DNA from 3 places in the Bradyrhizobium sp. 2S1 genome. Region 3 is predicted to be linked to each of the others. Evidence: predicted binding sites of a transcription regulator. Region 3 holds the regulator's gene; each other region holds the start of a gene.
The links. The regulator LexA, encoded in region 3, represses DNA repair genes until DNA is damaged. The targets are predictions, from matches to a motif close to TGTTCNNNNTGTGTTCNG.

Region 1: a site for LexA is predicted at 1,729-1,746, ahead of HAP54_RS11790 (YifB family Mg chelatase-like AAA ATPase). Genes of this name have one in related genera too.
Region 2: a site for LexA is predicted at 1,931-1,948, ahead of HAP54_RS02960 (PA0069 family radical SAM protein). Genes of this name have one in related genera too.

The regions. Positions count from the first base shown of each region.
Region 1 covers NZ_CP147717.1:2,495,894-2,500,630, reverse strand. The annotation lists gene gshB (glutathione synthase) at 1-437, shown strand, start outside; gene HAP54_RS11795 (MBL fold metallo-hydrolase) at 727-1,689, shown strand; gene HAP54_RS11790 (YifB family Mg chelatase-like AAA ATPase) at 1,797-3,335, shown strand; gene HAP54_RS11785 (hypothetical protein) at 3,535-4,053, shown strand; gene HAP54_RS11780 (PAS domain-containing hybrid sensor histidine kinase/response regulator) at 4,157-4,737, shown strand, end outside.
Region 2 covers NZ_CP147717.1:616,529-621,265, forward strand. The annotation lists gene HAP54_RS02955 (IS110 family transposase) at 1-576, opposite strand, end outside; gene HAP54_RS02960 (PA0069 family radical SAM protein) at 743-1,909, opposite strand; gene HAP54_RS02965 (glycosyl transferase) at 2,073-2,642, shown strand; gene HAP54_RS02970 (bifunctional helix-turn-helix transcriptional regulator/GNAT family N-acetyltransferase) at 2,736-3,677, shown strand; gene moaB (molybdenum cofactor biosynthesis protein B) at 3,784-4,347, opposite strand; gene ypfJ (KPN_02809 family neutral zinc metallopeptidase) at 4,492-4,737, opposite strand, start outside.
Region 3 covers NZ_CP147717.1:7,559,079-7,563,815, forward strand. The annotation lists gene HAP54_RS35670 (hypothetical protein) at 1-363, opposite strand, end outside; gene lexA (transcriptional repressor LexA) at 706-1,410, opposite strand; gene glp (gephyrin-like molybdotransferase Glp) at 1,643-2,854, opposite strand; gene HAP54_RS35685 (HAD family hydrolase) at 2,880-3,506, opposite strand; gene HAP54_RS35690 (hypothetical protein) at 4,270-4,419, opposite strand; gene arsC (arsenate reductase (glutaredoxin)) at 4,527-4,737, opposite strand, start outside.

The DNA of each region.
Region 1 (4,737 bases), 5.1 Mb from region 3:
TCCGCGTGATGCCGCAGGACATGAATTTCGGCTCGCTGTTCGACATGTTCTCGGTCACCTTCAAGGAGCCCTGGGTGATCCAGCGCTTCCTCCCCGAGGTGAAGCATGGCGACAAGCGCATCATCCTGGTCGACGGTGAGTTCGCCGGCGCCGTCAACCGCGTGCCGGCGCCGGATGACCTGCGCTCCAACATGGTGCGCGGCGGCGCGGCCGCGGCGACCGAGCTCTCGGATCGCGAGCGCGAAATCTGCGCCACCGTCGGACCCGCGCTGCGCGAACTTGGCCTGCTATTCGTCGGCATCGACGTGATCGACGGCAATCTCACCGAGATCAACGTCACCTCGCCGACCGGCATCCGCGCAATTCAGCGGCTCAACGGCCCCGACGTCGCGGCCAGGGTCTGGGATGCCATCGAGAAGAAGCGCGCCGCCAAATAACCCTCCCTTGTGCGCCGCACATGCCGGTTGAATTCTAAAAGCGCGATGAGATCGGGTTGAATCATCATCGCGCTTTAGTTCTTGTTCGAGCATGATCTTTTCGGAAAACCGCGTCACACTTTTCCGGATCATGCTTTAGCCGGACACCGACCGCGCCAGCGTTCGCCTTATTCTTCTTGCCAGCTTGCGCGGGCGAGGGCAGCATTCTCTTGCCTGCGTCAGGTCAAGCGGCGGGTCAATGGGCAGGCATCAACGCGAAAATCTCATAAAAAATGTGGAGGAAGACGTTATGACGCTCAATGTCTCACGACGATCCTTGCTCGCGCTTGGCGCCGGTCTCGGCGCCAGCACCATCCTCGGCGGCACGGCCGAGGCGCGCGCTCCCAAACTCGGCACGCAGACACCCTATTGGCATCGTTTCACGCTCGGCGATGCGGAAGTGACCGTCGTCTCCGACGGCCCGCTGCCGCTCGGCGATCCCTCCGGCACCTTCACCGGCGTGCCGAAGGAAGAAGTGAAGAAGATGCTGTCCGACAACTTCCTCTCGCCCGACAATGTCGTGCTCGAGCAGAACTCGCCGATCGTCAACACGGGCGACAAGCTGATCCTGTTCGATACCGGCATGGGTACTTCCAAGGCGTTCGGTCCGACCACCGGCCGGCAGCAGAAGAGCATGAAGGAAGCCGGCATCAAGCCGGAGGACATCGACGCCGTCGTGCTGTCGCACGCGCATATCGGCGGCATCGTCGATGCCGACAACAAGCCGCTATTCCCGAACGCGCAGTACTACATCGCCCAGAGCGATCTCGATTTCTGGACCGACGAAGGCAAGATGGGCAGTCCGTTGAAGGACTTCATCGTGCACGCGCGCAAGAACCTGCTGCCGGTGCGCGACCGCATCGTGTTCTTCAAGGATGGCCAGGAATTCCTGCCCGGCGTGCAGGCGATCGCGGCGCCCGGCCACACCGTCGGCCACACCATCTTCATGGTGAGCTCGGGCGGCAAGTCCTTCGCCTTCCTCGGCGATCTCTCGCATCACGCGGTGCTGCTGCTGGAGCGGCCGCGGATGGAATTCTCCTACGACACCGATCCGAAGCAGGCGGCGGCCTCGCGGGTCAAGCTCCTGGAGATGCTGGCCGCGAACAAGACGCCGGTGATGTCCTATCACTTCGCCTGGCCGGGCTATGGCCACGTCGCCAAGGCCGGCGAGGGTTTCCATTACTATCCGGAGCCGATGCAGATGAATCTGTGAACGGCGGCGCATCCGGGGACGGCGCATGCCGTCCCCGGATGTTCCCTTAATGTTCTTGCGTTGGGCATCCCGCTCCGCTACCTTGGGTGGCGGAAGATAGGGGCAGCATGGTCCAGCGGGTTTCTACCGTCGCTTTCGAGGGGATCGAGGCCCGCGCGGTCGACGTGCAGGTGCAGGTCGCGCCGGGACTGCCGGCGTTTGCGATCGTGGGCCTGCCCGACAAGGCGGTGTCGGAGGCGCGGGAGCGGGTGCGCTCGGCGCTGATCGCCTCTGGCCTCGCGCTGCCCGCCCGCCGCATCACCGTCAACCTCGCGCCCGCCGACCTGCCCAAGGAAGGCAGCCATTACGACCTGCCGATTGCGCTCGGCCTGATGGCGGCGATCGGGGCGATCCCGCCGGATGCGCTGGGCGGCTTCACGGTGCTCGGCGAGCTCGGGCTCGACGGTTCGATCGCGCCGGTGGCGGGCGTGCTGCCTGCGGCGATCGGCGCCAATTCGCGCGACGAGGGATTGATCTGCCCGGCCGCCTGCGGCTCGGAAGCCGCCTGGGCGAGCCCTGACATCCAGATCATCGCAGCCCACTCGCTGATCCAGATCGCCAACCACTTCAAGGGCACGCATCTGCTGTCACGCCCGCAGCCGAAGGTGCATGAGCGCGAGGAGACGCTGCTCGACCTGCGCGACATCAAGGGCCAGGAAAGCGCAAAACGCGCGCTCGAGATCGCGGCCGCCGGCGGGCATCATCTGCTGATGATCGGCTCGCCCGGCGCCGGCAAGTCGATGCTGGCGGCGCGACTGCCCTCGATCCTGCCGCCGCTGTCGCCCTCGGAGCTGCTCGAAGTCTCGATGATCGCCTCCGTCGCCGGCGAGATCCGCGACGGCGCCCTGACCGCGCGGCGCCCGTTCCGCAGCCCGCATCATTCCGCCAGCATGGCCGCGCTGACCGGCGGCGGCATGCGTGCCAAGCCCGGCGAGATCTCACTCGCGCATCAGGGCGTGCTGTTCCTCGACGAGTTGCCGGAGTTCGATCCGCGCGTGCTGGATTCGCTGCGCCAGCCGCTGGAGAACGGCGAGGTCTCGGTGAGCCGGGCCAACCATCGCGTCACCTATCCGGCGCGCTTCATGCTGGTCGCGGCGATGAACCCGTGCCGCTGCGGCCATGCCTATGAGCCCGGCTATTCCTGCAAGCGCGGCCGGCTCGACCGCTGCACTGCCGACTACCAGATGCGGATCTCCGGCCCGCTGATGGATCGCATTGATCTGCGGATCGAGGTGCCGGCGGTGACCGCGGCCGATCTGATCCTGCCGCCGCCGGCGGAGGGCTCGGCCGAGGTCGCCCGCCGCGTCGCGGCCGCGCGCGACATCCAGCTCGCGCGTTACGCGGCGGCCGGCATGCCGCAGGTCCGCACCAACGCGGAAGCGCCGAGCTCGCTGCTCGAGACCATCGCGCAGCCCGACGCGCATGGACAGAAGCTGCTCCGCGAGGCGGCCGACACCATGCATCTCACCGCCCGCGGCTATCACCGCGTGCTGCGGGTGGCGCGCACGCTGGCCGATCTCGACGGCGCCGAGACGATCGGCCGGCTGCACCTCGCCGAAGCGTTGTCCTATCGTGCATTGGCCGACGATTTGCGCCGCGCGGCGTAGCGTTTTCCAGCGAAGCCTGTCCCGCACTTGATGCGGGATGGGCACCGGTTCGCGTGAAGAAAACGCGTCAGAACCGAAGCTCTCTCCCGTTTTCCGCCCGATGCCCGCCGCGTCAACGCGACGGTAACCACTCTCATTTACGCTCCGCAAACCATAAGCACCGCGATCCGCGGAAAGCTTGGGTCGAGCGAGTTGTGTCATGTTGCGTTTGAAGATTCTGGCCTCGGTGGTCCCGCTTGCCGTGGCCGCGGTATTTGCCCGCGCCGAATTGCTGCCGGGTCCCCGGCCCTGCATCGAGATCGGCGGCGCAACGATGCAGATCGCATCGATCTCCTGGCTGGCCCAGCTTCACGTCAGCTTCACCGACGATCCCGGCCTTGCCACGGTCCGGGTCCAGATCGCCGACAGCGCCGAGGCCGCCGACTTCACCGTCATCGACGACATCGACGATGCCGAGGCCGGCGCCTGCGAAAGCAACGCCGTTCCGCAGCTGATCGGGATTTCCGGCAATCCTTCGGCGAGCGATCCGGTGATCTACCTTTCGCATGACGGTCCGTCGGACTATCGCGTCTTCGTGCAGTCGAAGACGTTCTCGGCCCGCGATGCCGCGGCCCTGATCGTCAGCGCCCGCGGTGAACACCGCCGCCTCGAATCAGCGTCGCTTGCACCTCGCGCGCCCTCCGCCGCTCGGGTCCTGGCAGAGTTAACCCTCCGCTAACCCTGTTCCGAGGGCACCGCGAAACGGCCACCAACTTCAAGCACTTTGCAAGGTGACCGACGCATCGTCATCGGCAGATCAAGCACTCTCAGGGCCACCATTGATGGGGCGTTTCTTCCGGATCAAGTTACGCCTTCGCCGCTTCCTGCGGCGCCATTCCTGGGTCGCGACGATCGTCCGGTCCTTCACGATCTTCTCCATCGCATTCGGCAGCGCCTTCGGGTTCATTTCGGGCGCCCTCTCGCAGCAAAGCGGCTACGACCCCAATGCATTCGCGATCGGGGTCAGCTTCCTGTTCGCGCTCGCCTGCCTCTGGATCGTGACGCTCGGCATCCGCCTGCGGCTGATGCGCAGGAGGTTGCGCACCATCGCAATGCATAATGAGGCGATGGCCGACCGCAACTGGGAACTGCAGGAAGCCGAACAGCGCGCCTCTACCCTGTTCGAGGCGCAGGACGATTTGATCGTGCTGCGCGACATCGACGGCCGCATCACCTACGCCAACGACGCCTATTGCGAGCTGGCGCAGTCCTCCCGCAGCGAATTGATCGGCAGCAGCGCCACGCTCAAGGTGCTCGAACAGGGCGACACCGCGCTCGAAGCCAACGGTACGCGGGTCTACGACCAGAAGATCGAAGGCCCGCTCGGGCCGCGCTGGATCGCCTGGCGCGAGGGCCTCGTGCG
Region 2 (4,737 bases), 3.7 Mb from region 3:
CCGCAGCACGGCGTGGGCTTCGAGCAGCGCCTGTGCCACGATCTCAAGTCCGGGATGGCCCGCTACGAGCTCCCGGATGCGTTCGGCGAACGTGCGCTCGGTGGTCGTGCCGACCTTCAGACCGAAGCCGCGGAGCACGCCGCGCAGGCTGTTCTCGATGTCGCGCAGCTTGGACTGCAGCAGCTTGCGTGCCGTCAGAACCGCCCGCGTCTCTTGCGCTTCGATCGACTTGCAGTGCACCGGCCGGAACCAGCCCAGCCGCATCAGTTGCGCGATCCCGCGGGCATCGTTGCGGTCCGACTTCACCGGCATCGCCTTGAAGGCATCGCGGACGTGCCGCGTCTCCAACAGTTCGACTGCCAGGCCCGCATCCCGCATCGCTGCGTAGAGCCATTGCGACAGCGGACCAGCCTCCAGCCCGATCCGTTCCAGCACCAACCCCAGCGACCGCAACCAGGTGATCAAGGCCTCCGGCTCACTCGCAACCCTCGCCTCGCGCAAAATCTTACCTGTCCCATCGACAAGGCAGACGCTCGAGCATTCCAAAGACACGTCGATTCCTGCATAGTGGTACATGGTCGTCCCTTAATGATGCTTGGAGCGGGCTTGCCCGACTCCGTTTATTGACACCATCAGTTTGAGGGACGACCGCCTTCCAACCAACAGGCCGCTCGCGAGCGCGCTTCCAAATCGCGCCGTAGCGAGCGGCCGGCCGGCCCGTTACCCCATCTACGGACCTCATCTAGAACAAGCTCAACTGCTCGCCGCTACGCTTCGGCTTGGCAAAATGATCGGTGGTCAGCTTGGTGCGCCGCTTGTTGAGGCCGAGCTTTTCGCAGGCGATCTCAAAGCGGCGGCCGATCATCCAGGCCATCGGGCCGGTGCCCTTCATCCGCGTGCCCCATTGCGAGTCGTAATCGCGACCGCCGCGCATGTCGCGGATCAACGTGAAGACGTGGCGGTAGCGGTCGGGATAGTTCGCCATCAGCCATTCGCGGAACAGATCGCGGACCTCGAGCGGCAGCCGCAGCAGCACGTAGCTCGCCTCCCTAGCACCGGCATGCACGGCGGCATCGAGGATGCGCTCGATCTCGGAATCGTTCAGCGCCGGGATCACGGGCGCGACCATCACCGTGGTCGGAATGCCGGCGTCAGCGAGCCGCTTGATCGCCTCGAGCCGCTTCGGCGGCGTCGATGCCCGGGGCTCCATGGTGCGGGCGAGTTTCGGGTCGAGCGTCGTCACCGACAGCGCGACCTTGGCGAGATTGCGCTTGGCCATCCGCGCCAGAATATCGATGTCGCGGGTCACCAGCGCCGACTTGGTCACGATGCCGACCGGATGGCCGGCGCGTTCCAGCACCTCGAGAATGCCGCGCATGATTTTCCGCTCGCGCTCGATCGGCTGGTACGGATCGGTGTTGGTGCCGATCGCGATCATCCGCGCCTCGTAGTCGGGCGCCGCGAGCTCCTTCTCGAGCAGCGCGGGCGCGTCCGGCTTGGCGAACAGCTTGGATTCGAAGTCCAGCCCCGGCGAGAGGCCGAGATAGGCGTGGGTCGGCCGCGCGAAGCAATAGACACAACCATGCTCGCAGCCGCGATAGGGATTGATCGAGCGGTCGAAGCCGATGTCGGGCGAGTCGTTGCGGGTGATCACCTTGCGCGAGGTGTCGAGCGCCACGCTGGTCTGGAACGGCGGCAGGTCGTCGAGGCTCTGCCAGCCGTCGTCGAAGGCTGTCCGCGCCTCGGCCTCGTAGCGACCGCTCGCATTGGACTGTGCGCCGCGGCCGCGCCGCCGCTCGCGCTCGATCGCGACCGCAAGCTCGGGAAAAGGGGTGGGTGCACCCGCCGGGTTATCGGAGGGCGCCGTTACCGGCGGGTGCTTGAGGGCATGAGAGGATGCTCGGCTCATGCTCTGAAGCTAACACAACCTGAGAACAAATCAAGAACATCACTTGAGAAAATCCACAAACTGATGGCGCAAAATTCTGCAGGCGAAAAGGCTGCTTTGAATATGACAAGGTGATAACACGGCCGGAGTTTTTCAACCGCTTGGGCCACCGAAGCCTCAAATCATGCTGAGCGTGATCATTCCAACCGACGGCGTCGAGCGCACCGCGGTCGCGACATTGGCGGCGCTGGTGCCCGGCGCAGCCGCCGGCGTCATCCGCGAGGTGCTGCTGGTCGACCGGACCAACAGCGATGTGATGGAGCGGGTTGCCGACATTGCGGGCTGCGGTTTCCTGCGGTTTGAAGGCACGCGCGCCGCGGCACTTGCCGCCGGTGCAAAGCAGGCGCGCTCGCCGTGGCTGATGTTCCTGCATCCGGGCGCGGTGCTCGACGCCGGCTGGATCGAGGAAACCACCCAATTCATCCAGATGGTGGCGGCAAGCGGCAAGGACCGCGCCGGCATCTTCCGCTACGCCCGCGCGCCCTACACCGACCCCGGCCTGCGCGACGGCATCAAATTCGTCGCCCGGATGATCGCCGGCCCTTCGGCCGAACAGGGCCTTCTGATCGCGCGCGACCATTACGAGCGGATCGGCGGCTACCGGCCCGACGCCCGGCGCTCCGAGGCACGGTTGCTGCGCCGGCTCGGCCGCTCCTCCCGCACCATGCTGCGCAGCCGGATCATGGTGGCGTAGGGTTTCCGACCCGCGGTGAGCTTCGAGATGCCCTGAAACCGGCCGTGCAAATCGGCCTTGCCATTTATTTGATTCCATCAAATAATATGTTTGATGAAATCAAATTCCCATGACACGACCCTCGAGAGCCAGGTCGCCGCGATCCGCGGCTTCAGCCGGTTCTACACCCGCAAGCTCGGCATCATCGAGCCGAAGCTGCTGCACTCCCCGTTCACGCTGCAGGAAGCGCGGATCATCTACGAGCTTGCGCATCGCGAGAACTGCACCGCGACCGATCTGGTGCGCGAGCTCGACCTCGATGCCGGCTTCGTCAGCCGCACGCTACAGGCGCTGCAGCGCCGCCAGATCGTGACGCGCAAGCCGTCGAAGGCCGACAAGCGCGTCAATGAGGTGGCGCTGACCGCCAAGGGCCGCACTGCTGCCGCGGATCTCGACCGCCGCTCGCGCAGCGAAGTCGGGGCGCTGTTGAAGCAGATGGACGGCGACCGCCGCGCCGCGGTGGTGCGCGCGATGGGCACGATCGAGCAATCGCTGGAGCCGCCGGCCGAAAAGCCGGCCGGCTTCCTGCTGCGCAGCCATCGCGTCGGCGACATCGGCTGGGTGATCTCGCGACAGGGGCGCGCCTACGCAGAGGAATATGGCTGGGACATCAGCTACGAGGCGTTGGTGGCCGAGATCTGCGCGCAGTTTCTGCGATCGTTCGATCCGACCTGCGAGCATTGCTGGATCGCGGAGGTCGACGGCGAGCCGGTCGGCTCGATCTTCCTGGTCAAGGGCGGCGACGGCCTCGCCAAGCTGCGGCTGCTGCTGGTGGAGGAGAAGGCGCGCGGGCTCGGCGTCGGCCGCGCGCTGGTCGAGCAATGCGCCCGCTCCGCACGCGAGATGGGCTACAAGAAGATGACGCTGTGGACCCAGAGCATCCTGCTCGCCGCGCGCGGCATCTACGCCCGCGCCGGCTTCCGCCGTGTCAAGGAAGAGAAGCACCACAGCTTTGGCGTCGACCTGGTCGGCGAGACCTGGGAGCTGGATTTGTGACCCGTCATTCCGGGGCATCGCGTCAGCGATGAACCCGGAATCTCGAAGATGCGGCGCGAGATTCCGGGTTCGCGCTTCGCGCGCCCCGGAATGACGAGGAGATTCGCTACGCGCTCGCCCCCTTCGCCTTCGGACGGCGCAGATGTTCGTCCAGCCGCGGCATGATCTCGACGAAATTGCAGGGCCGCGTGCGGTAGTCGAGCTGCGCGGCCAGAATGCCGTCCCAGCCGTCACGGCAGGCGCCCGGCGATCCGGGCAGGCAGAAGATGAAGGTCGCGCCTGCCACGCCGGCGGTGGCGCGGCTCTGGATCGTCGAGGCGCCGATCTTGGCGTGGCTCAGCATGTGGAAGGCGATCGAGAAGCCGTCCATCCGCTTCTCGAACAGCGGCTCGACCGCCTCCGGCGTCACGTCGCGGCCGGTGAAGCCGGTGCCGCCGGTGGTGATGACGGCATCGACGCCCGGATCCGCGATCCAGCGCCGGATCACGGCTCTGATTGCCTCGACATCGTCGGTGACGATCTCGCGTGCCGCAAGCTTGTGGCCGGCCGCGGTCAGACGATCGGCCAGCGTGGTGCCCGACTTGTCATCCGCCAGCGTGCGGCTGTCGGAAATCGTCAGCACCGCGATGTTGAGCGGGATGAATGATTTGGATTCGTCGATAGAGGACATGTCGATCACCTTCGTGTCCCGGACGCGGTGCAGCGCGTCAGCGCTGCTCCGCAGAGCCGGGACCCATCTTGCTTTGCGGCAGGCCCCGGAACAGCAGCGCAGCATTTGATGCTGCGCAGCATCCGGGGCACGAGAGCATCAAGGCTACCCCCCACCAAACGTGTTACACGCCTGCACGGTGCCCTGCTGGTAGCCGGTCATGAACCATTGCTTGCGCTGCGCGGCGGAGCCGTGGGTGAAGGAGTCAGGCACCACCCTGCCCGTCGCCTGCCGTTGCAGCGTGTCGTCGCCGATCGCATTCGCGGTGGTCAGCGCGGCGTCGATGTCGCCGGCTTCAAGGAAGCCCGGCCGCTTCTTCTCCTCGCGATTGACCCAGACGCCGGCGAGACA
Region 3 (4,737 bases):
CGGCGGATGCAGTGCCGGCAATTGCAGCACGCTGACGCGCTGTCCCTCGACGAGCTGGGTCACCAGAACGTGGCTGCCGTCGGGGAATTCGACCGCGTCATGATGGCGATCGGGCACGTCGGGCTCGACTTCGTTGAACACGCCGACGCGGAAATTCATAGTCTTGGTCCAGATCCAGCGGCTGTCGTAGCGAACGTTCTCGGCGAAAGCGAGCTCGGTGCCCGGCAGCATGCAGACCGCGACAGTGGGATCGTTCTCCGAAGCAAAGCCGCGGGTCGACGTGCCGCGGAAAGTCGTGGTGATCAGCGTCTCTCCGACAATGGCGGGGCGCGATGCCACGGCGTGCAGACTATAGTCACACATCGGATGGCTCCTCTTTTCGAGGTAGCGACCCGTGCCTCTCCTTGAGGCGCAGGCCTCTACCAGAGTGGACGATAGCAAACGAGTGTCTGCTCGTTTCTGGGCGATTGTACGACTGGCCGTCGAACGCCTCAATCACAAACGCGCTACAATGCGCGAGAGGTATCAGGGCGCATCCTAGGTGGTCCGCACGTCGCACTATCTTCCAAGGAACGATCCGATCTGTTGCTCGTTCCCGGATCGGGATGACTTTTCTTCGAATCGTCATCCCGCTCCATATGTCTGTTCGAGCATGATCTTTTCGGAAAACCGCTCCGCACTTTTCCGGATCATGCTCCGCCGCCGTCAGTATTTGCGATACAGCCCGATCAGCTTGCCCTGGATGCGGACCCGGTTCGGCGGCAGGATGCGCACTTCATAGGCAGTGTTGGCCGGCTCGAGCGCGATCGATGCACCGCGGCGGCGGAAGCGCTTCAGGGTGGCTTCCTCCTCGTCGATCAGCGCCACCACGATGTCGCCGGTGTTGGCGACGTCGTTGCGCTGGATCAGCGCCATGTCGCCGTCGAGGATGCCGGCGTCGACCATGGAATCGCCGCGCACTTCCAGCGCATAGTGCTCGCCGGAGCCGAGCATATCGGGCGGCACGCTGATGGTGTGGCTGCGGGTCTGCAGCGCCTCGATCGGCGTACCCGCCGCGATCCGGCCCATCACGGGGACGGCGACCGGACGGTTGCCGTCGTCCTCGGCGATCGGCGGCGTGCTGCTGCGCTTGCCGAGGGTGCCTTCGATGACGCTCGGCGTGAAGCCGCGGCGACCGTTGCCGCCGCCGGCGGCCAGTTCGGGCAGCTTGATGACCTCGATGGCGCGGGCGCGGTTGGGCAGGCGGCGGATGAAGCCGCGCTCCTCCAGCGCAGTGATCAGGCGGTGTATACCGGACTTCGAGCGCAGGTCGAGCGCATCCTTCATCTCGTCGAAGGAGGGCGGCACGCCGGCCTCTTTCAGACGTTCATTGATGAAACGCAGAAGTTCGTACTGTTTGCGCGTGAGCATCTCGAGCATTCCCCCGGTTGATAGCGTCGTTCGATTCCGAGACTCTTCAGGTGGGGCCTTTCAGACGGGGCCTGATCTCGGGAGCGCAATGCTCCCTAGCGGCTTCCCGATTGTAGACACCAGTACTCGAAACAAATCATGAACGGACACTATATGTTCGATATGTGTTCCGCAACCACTTAATTTCCGGTGAACGCATCAGGCGGCGCGCAATCGGCAGCCCGCGAAAACCTCAGTCGGGCAGTGTGAGGATCTCGCATTCGCTGCCCTTGGCGGCGCCGGGCGCAAACGGCGGACGTACCAGAAGTGCCCGCGCCGCAGCGAGATTCCCGAGCAGCGAACTATCCTGCTGCATCACCGGCGTGGCGATCAGCGCGCCGTCCTGGCGCTCCTCGAGACGCGCGCGCAGATAGTCCTCGCGCTGGTCGTTGGCGGCGAGGTCGCGGCCGAGCAGGGCGGTCGTGCGGACATGATGGATCGTGTTCCGGCCGCTCAAAGCCCGAATCAACGGCACCAGAAACAGGAAGGCGCAGACATAGGACGACACCGGATTGCCGGGCAGGCCGATCACCCGCATGGCCCCGAGCCGGCCGTGCATCATCGGCTTGCCGGGCCGCATCGCGATCCGCCAGAACGCCATCGCGACGCCCTCGGCCTCCAGCGACTGCTTGACCAGATCGTGGTCGCCGACCGAGGCGCCGCCGGTCGTGATCAGGATGTCGGCGCCGGCCTCCCGCGCCCGGCGGATACCGGCCGTGGTCGCGGCCACCGTGTCGGCGGCCACCCCGAGATCGACGGTCTCGGCGCCTTCGGCGCGCGCCAGCGCACGCAGCGCATAGCCGTTGGAATAGACGATCTGGCCGGGGCCGGGCTGGGAGCCCGGCATCACCAGTTCGTCGCCGGTGGCGAGCACCGCGACCTTCGGGCGGCGGCGCACCGCGAGTTCCGGATAATTCATGGCGGCCGCGAGCGAGAGCGCGCGGTCGGACAGGCGGCTGCCGCCGTTGAGCAGCAGGTCGCCCTCACGGAAGTCGACGCCGGCCGGGCGGATGTGCCGTCCCGGGCTCGCTGCCTCGGTGATCGAGATGTGGTCGCCATCGACCCGGGTGTCTTCCTGGATGATGACGGCATCGGCGCCATGGGGGATGACGCCGCCGGTGAAGATCCGCACCGCTTCGCCGGCACTGAGCGTCCGCTCGAACGGCCGGCCGGCGGCGACTTCGCCGATCACCTTGAGCCGGGACTTGAGATCAGCCGCATCGGCGGCGCGCACCGCGTAGCCGTCCATGGCCGACATCGGCTCCGGCGGCTGGGTGCGGCGCGCCGCGAGGTCGTGCGCCAGCGTGCGATGGTAGGCGGCATCGAGCGCGACCATCTCCCCCGGCAGCGGTTCGGCACCGGCAAGAATGGCGGACAGGGCATCGGCAACCGGCATCAGGGCCACGCGCAAAACTCCTCAAGGCAAATGGTCAAATACCAAGTGCGGTCAGCGCCCTTGCCACGTCATCCGTCGATGTCACGTGGATGGCTTGAAGGCCGCGCGCCCGCGCACCTTCGATATTGGCAGCCAGATCGTCGAAGAACAGGATCCGCGACGCCGGCACGCCGATCGCTTCTATCACATGATCGTAGGCCGCGGCGTCGGGTTTGCGAAGGCCGATGCTCGAGGACAGGAACACGGTCCGGAAGTGGCTGAGCAGCTCGGCATAGGCGACCGAGAAATGCGCGACATGGGCCGGGTTGGTGTTCGAGAAGGCGTAGAGCGGCATTCGTCTGGCGGCGGCCGCGAGCAGGGGGGCGATGCCCGGCATCTCGCCGGTGAAGATCGAATTCCAGCCCTCGAGGAATTGCGCGTCGGTGAGCTCGACGCCGAGCGACTGGCGCAAATTCGCAAAGAACGCCGCGTCGTCGATCCGGCCGATCTCGTGATGCTTGTAACTGTCGTCGACGACGAAACGGCCGGCGAGGTCGGCCGGCGCGCAACCGGCATGCTGTGCCCAGTGCGTGATCGCTTTGTCGAGGCTGATATCGAGCACGACGCGGCCGATATCGAACAGCAGCACGTCGGCGGAGTCGGGGGTGAGTTGCGAGGTCATTGCGTGAAACCATGTACGAAAATTGCGGGCAGGCGGCAATGTCCCCGATTTGTGCGGCAGGCATGCGACCAGGGTGCTGACGTTCATTCCGGCTCGGTCCATTCTTGCGCGGTGTCATCACCCGCGCATGCGGGTGATCCAGTATTCCAGAGACGCCGGTGTGTGAGCCGAGAAGCCGCGGCGTACTGGATCGCCCGGTCGAGCCGGGCGATGACAGTGAGGACGGAGATACAGTTCCGCATTCTCGCGACATGATTTGCCCGAGTCTTACCTGTCGTTTCGCCGCTCTAAAATCAGAGGGCGCAGGGAAAGCCGGGTGCCGATCGCACCCATGGGTCCGGTGCAACAAAAAGCACCGGGGGTAGGACCACAGGTGTAACCGGAGCAATCCGGCTTTCCCTGCGCGATGGGTTACGGCTTACTTCGTGCTCTCCCCGGCGAGACTTGGCTTTTTTGTCACCGCCTTCGCAAGACGCAATTGCGTCTCACAAGGGGACACCGGCCACTAGGGCGTCAGGACCACACGACTTCACCGTCCGCCTCATGCACACTCGTCAGTCGCGCAATCGGCGTCCACCGCATCTCACCGCAACACCCGTGACGATGCGCAGCGCCCCTCGATCGGGTGAGACGGGACAATTCATACACTGAGTTGGGTGTGCCGATAAACAGAAATATCTTTGCGCGAGGGGCTTGCGCCGTCGGGCAACTCAGTGGCAGGGGCACCGGCCTTGGCGCATCAAGCTACTTCGGAGCCGCCCTTTCACATCCTCGAAAGCGCCAGACCGAAATAGGCGATGAGCGCGCCGGTGCTGAGAATGATGACGACGAGCGCTTGCTCGGAGCGTGCCTGTAAGGTTTTCCGGGTCACGGTGATGACGCTCCCTTTTCGAAAATCAATCTGTTCAACCAACGTGGGTCCGTGTCCGTTCCGGCTCCTTCCGAGGAAACTTGTGCCTTGTCCGGGGAACCACCGATGGGAAGACCCTCTCAATTGGGTTGCCATGGGGCCTCGGCCGCTTACCGCGCCTCGACCACGTCGCCGTCTTCCTTCACAAACCGTCCAACCGGAGCGTCCAGAAGGTCGACGACGGCCTCTGACGGCCGGCACAACCGCACACCATTCGGCGTCACCACGATCGGACGATTGATGAGAATGGGATGCGCAAGCATGACATCGAGCAATTCGTCGTCCGTCCATTTCGGCTGGTCGAGAGCGAGCTCCTTGTAA